Regions from separate parts of the Dyadobacter sp. BE31 genome, predicted to be linked through region 1. Evidence: riboswitches for the same ligand, from Rfam matches in the RefSeq annotation. Region 1 holds a riboswitch; the other holds the start of a gene.

The links. Region 1 has a riboswitch for thiamine pyrophosphate ahead of J2Y43_RS15825 (dodecin family protein). Riboswitches for the same ligand answer to the same signal wherever they lie in the genome.
Region 2: linked by a shared signal. The riboswitch ahead of thiS (sulfur carrier protein ThiS) and the one ahead of J2Y43_RS15825 (dodecin family protein) in region 1 are both predicted to bind thiamine pyrophosphate.

Annotation. Positions count from the first base shown of each region.
Region 1 is NZ_JAVDXA010000003.1:35,705-38,165, forward strand. It holds gene J2Y43_RS15820 (phosphoketolase family protein) at 1-704, shown strand, start outside; TPP riboswitch at 769-885, shown strand; gene J2Y43_RS15825 (dodecin family protein) at 1,159-1,380, shown strand; gene J2Y43_RS15830 (hypothetical protein) at 1,742-2,305, opposite strand.
Region 2 is NZ_JAVDXA010000004.1:107,470-109,930, reverse strand. It holds gene thiC (phosphomethylpyrimidine synthase ThiC) at 1-701, opposite strand, end outside; gene thiS (sulfur carrier protein ThiS) at 746-946, opposite strand; TPP riboswitch at 1,019-1,114, opposite strand; gene J2Y43_RS21175 (GNAT family N-acetyltransferase) at 1,256-1,759, shown strand; gene J2Y43_RS21170 (bile acid:sodium symporter family protein) at 1,959-2,461, opposite strand, start outside.

The DNA of each region.
Region 1 (2,461 bases):
GCCTTCGGTCGAAACATTATGTGAACGTTATTGTCGCCGGCAAGCACCCGGCGCCCCAGTGGCTGGATATGGAGGCGGCCGTTACACATTGCAGTATGGGCATCGGTATTTGGCAATGGGCGAGCAACGACCAGGAGCACGACCCGGACGTGGTGATGGCTTGTGCAGGCGATGTGCCCACGCTCGAAACGCTCGCGGCCGTTTCCATTTTAAGAGAGCACCTTCCCCGCCTGCGGGTGCGGGTTGTCAATGTGGTTGACCTGATGAAACTGCAATCGGGCCGCGCGCACCCGCACGGGCTCGACGACCGGGATTTTGACCTGCTTTTTACCCGTGACAAGCCGGTGATTTTCGCCTATCACGGCTATCCGTGGCTGATTCACAGGCTAACCTATAACCGCACCAATCATAACAACTTTCATGTAAAGGGATACCAGGAGGAAGGAACCATTTCCACACCCTTCGACATGACGGTCCTCAACGGGCTCGACCGTTTTCACCTCGTGCGCGAGGTCATAGAGCGATTACCTGAAACCAGCAGCGAAACGACCTATCTGGGACAATTGATGGAGGAAACGTTGATCAGGCACCGGGCTTATATCAACGAGCACGGATTGGATATGCTCGAAGTGCGCGAGTGGAAGTGGGGTGCCGAAGATTCAGGGCAGCTTCGGGATGATAAAAAGCTGGTACGGCGGATATAAATTCGTGCCATTTCCGCCTTTTCGGGTGTGCAGCCGCGGCATGGTTCTTTTACCAATTGTTACGTTAGTCTTTAAGGAGTGGCCCGATAGCTGGCTGTAAAAGCTTACTATTGGATCTGAGAACAAATCCTTAGAACTTGATCTGGACAATTCCAGCGAAAGGAAAAGGACTAATAAGAGGCTGTTTCCGTAAAAAGGAACAGCCTTTTTATGTCACAGAAAAACCATCCGTCGCAGGGGTTGGCAATACAGGAAAGCAGTGCGTATCAAATATCCGGACCGTCGGGCCGCCGATTTGTCGGGAACGGGTTCCCCAGCACCGACGGAGTTGCCCGTGATTTTCTACAACCGATGTCGTCAAACCCGGTTTCTACAAAGGCATATTTATTGATCCCTTCAATTTTTTCGCTGCGTGGAAACACGGGCGGTTTTCTATTACTAAAATCCGATTATCATGTCTGTTATAAAAGTTATCGAGGTAATGGCCAATTCCACCGAGAGCTGGGAAGATGCGGCCCAAACGGCAGTGACGCATGCCGCTCAGACGTTGAAGAATATCCGGTCTATTTACGTCAAGGAACTGACTGCGGTTGTGCAGGAAGACCGAATTACCGAGTACCGGATCACCGGGAAAATCAGCTTCGAACTGCTTGGCAGCGGTGGCCCGCAGAGTTAATGCGGTACCAGGCTTTCTGCGTACATCTGGAAACGGCCTTGCTTTCCGGTGCAAAGTGGAAAAATGCCCGAAATGCATTAAACCGATGTAGATATGGCTGGTGGGGCAAAACCTTTAAAGACAGGACCGATGCCCATTTATTCGGGCAAAGAGGTTGCCAGGCATTGCCATTCCGGTTTTATTTATGTTAAAAATTGAGTTTTAGCTTTGGGGCCGCCTGCTCTCATTCATTGCCAGGGCGCAGGAAGGAAACCGGCTGAAACATTCTGCCGACAGATGATTCAATCCGGGGAAGAGCTGGTCACGAATGCTCGTGTGCCTTAACCTTTTCTGTCAATTCCAGTATATTGCTGACGATGATCTATCTCCTTTCGAGAATATAGCTGTATTCCTCTATGGCCACCGTATCCGTTTCCGGTATCATATTAATGTAGGCCTTATCAAATTCATTGAGCAGGATTTTTGCCGAGTTGCCGGACCGATAGATCTGATCCATGTACTTTTGTGTTCTCACCCTTTTGAAATTAAAAACCGGCAGAATTACCGTCGAATAATTACCGTATCCCACCAGCCGCGCTTTCACCCTATACTTCCCATCGTACCACAGGTCCCCGAGCGGGCTTCTGTATTTGAACATGGGATAGACCCATTTGGCATAGTCCTCGGGTAATTCCATATCCCATCTTGCCGCGAAAAACAATGTATCCCCGCTTCTTTTGATCTTTAAGGAAGGATATATATTCTCAATCGAAGCGGAATCGGCCGAGTAAAATACCATCTTCTCGTTGCTTTTGAGAGTGCTGTCTTTTACACCGAAATAAGGCAATTCACGGACGAACCCGCGGATTATTGCAGGATCGGTAATCTCCGTCTTACCCGCAAACAGACGAATCCCATCTTTCTTTTTCACTTGCTTAATATACATCTCGACGGGAAATTGGGGCTGTACTTCTTTGTCCTTGTCTCTTTTGCACGATTGGCCGCCCGGAGAAAGCATTATAGCAAATACAATACACGCTATCCAGCGTGAGTGCTTCGAAATACGTGTAGTACTTGAAATCATGATAGAAGGAACCGGGTT
Region 2 (2,461 bases), on a different contig from region 1:
CCGATATTGGCATTGATTTTCACCAGGAAATTCCGCCCGATGATCATTGGCTCGCTTTCCGGGTGGTTGATATTCGAAGGGATTACCGCTCTTCCGGCTGCCACTTCTTCTCTCACAAATTCAGCGGTAATGTGGCTTTTTGGCGTGTTTGCCCCAAAGCTATGGCCCGCGTGCTGGTGTGCCAAAGTGCCTGCCTTGCCGTTCAATGATGCCAAATGTGCGTCGAGGCGCTGGTTTTCGCGGATGGCGATGTACTCCATTTCGGGCGTGATGATGCCTTTTTTTGCATAGTGCAGCTGCGATACGTTCTGTCCGGATTTGGCACGCAACGGCTTCGCATTGTGCGCGAATCGCAGATGATCGAGCTTCGGATCGGCGAGGCGCATCCGGCCATATTCGGAAGAGATCGTTTCCAGTTCCTCCACGTCCCCGCGCGAGCGTACCCATTCCGCACGCAATGCGGGAAGGCCCTTTTTGACGTCTATTTCAATATTAGGATCGGTGTAGGGACCGCTGGTGTCGTACACGGTAACCGGCTCGTTAGGCTCGCTTGCGCCGAGCTTGCCATGTATTCTGGTATCATTCAGCGAGATTTCGCGCATGGCTACCGAAATGTCGTGGATCTGCCCTTTTACATATATTTTCTTTGAATTGGGGAACGGGTCGCGGGTGATGGTTTCCGGCGTTTTTTCTGTTTTCATGATATTGTTTTCTGGTGAAATGGTGGATACAGGACAATGCAATGCTAGCCGCCTTGCGTGGCGGTAATGAGCGTGATCTGGTCGTTGGGAGAGAGCTGGCGTGTGGGCCAGTCGGATTTCGGGACTACCGATTGGTTGATGGCTACGGCGATGCCTTTGCCGGACGGAAACAGCTCGGATACGAGTTGCCCCACCGTGTAAGTGACGGCTATTTGCTTTGCCTGACCGTTTAGGATGATTTCCATTCCTGATTCAGTTTTAAATACAAAAAACCTTAGGAATGGACCTATGAAGAAAGAATAGACGGAGCTACGTGCACGGTAACTCCTGCTTTTCCCTTCGGCAGTACTAGCTGCATCAGGTTCAAAGGGTATGATCTCAGTCCGCATGTCGGGACACCCCTAAAGTTGAGGCAAAGCTATTCGAAATTCAGGATTTTCAAAAGAATTAGAAAAAAACGTAATGCGGATTGGGGATTAGGCGTGAAATTTTTTAAAATAATAAGGTATTTTTGGCTTCAATATTAAACCTGTATAACGACCTGCTTTATTTTGATGGATTTGATCATCAGAAGTGCTGCTCCTAAGGATCTGCCTTCGCTGTTGGAAATAATCAACCACGCTATTCTGAACACCACGGCTATTTATGATTACGAAGCCCGGACCTTAGAGCAACAAAAGGCCTGGTTTGAACAGATGTTCTATGACGGTATGCCGGTGATTGTGGCAGAATTGGAAGGCGAAGTGATCGGTTATGGGTCCTACAATATTTTCCGTCCGAAAATCGGATACAAATTCAGTGTGGAGCATTCCATTTACCTCGACGAAAAATCGCGTGGGATGGGTGTGGGAGGCAAGTTGCTCGGTAGCCTTATCCAGCGCGCCAAGGAATCAGGCCTGCACACAATGATCGGCTGCATTGACGCATCCAACCGCGCGAGCATTGAATTTCACAAGAAATACGGGTTTGTGGAGAAGGGATATTTGAAAGAAGTAGCCTATAAATTCGACCAGTGGCTGGATTTGGTTTATATGCAGCTGTTGCTTGAAGAGGATTGATATTTTGGGAGGATGGAACAGGGAGGAAGGGGAGGAAGTCAGGAATAGTCAAGAGTAGAAGCTGGTACAAATCTCCTGATTTGTACATATTATTCGAAGGCCTCCGGCCGGTCAATACAACTGCATCGTTTTGCAGTATTGACCGGCCGGAGGCCTTCGAATATCAGGCGCGAAGGGAACCTTCGCGCTATCTTCGTTTTTAATGGGCCCTGCCCGTTTCTACATAAGTATCTTCATCGCCGGTAGGCTTGCCTTGCCACCAGGAGGCGAGGATGGAGCCGGTAATGTTCATCAATGGTCCGAAAATCGCCGGTGCGAGGCCGACGGTCGCCATTTTACCCATCTCCTTGGCAATACCGGATGCCAGACCGCCATTTTGCATTCCTACTTCAATGGCTATCGTACGGCAGTCGCGCTCGCTCATGCGGAACAGGCGCCCCGACCAGTAACCGAGTGTATAGCCGGATAGGTTGTGGATCAGTACGAGGAGGAGCAATGCAGGCCCGATCGACAACAGACTGTCGCGGCCTGCTGCGGTGATGATCACGATAATGAATGCAATGCCTCCCATCGATACCAGCGGCATTGCGGCGTCGAGCCATTTTACTTTTCCGCTGAAAAGCTTATTGAAGATCAACCCGGCGCCGATTGGAATAATCACCATTTTGATAATATCCCACATCATATGCAGGGTGTCGATTT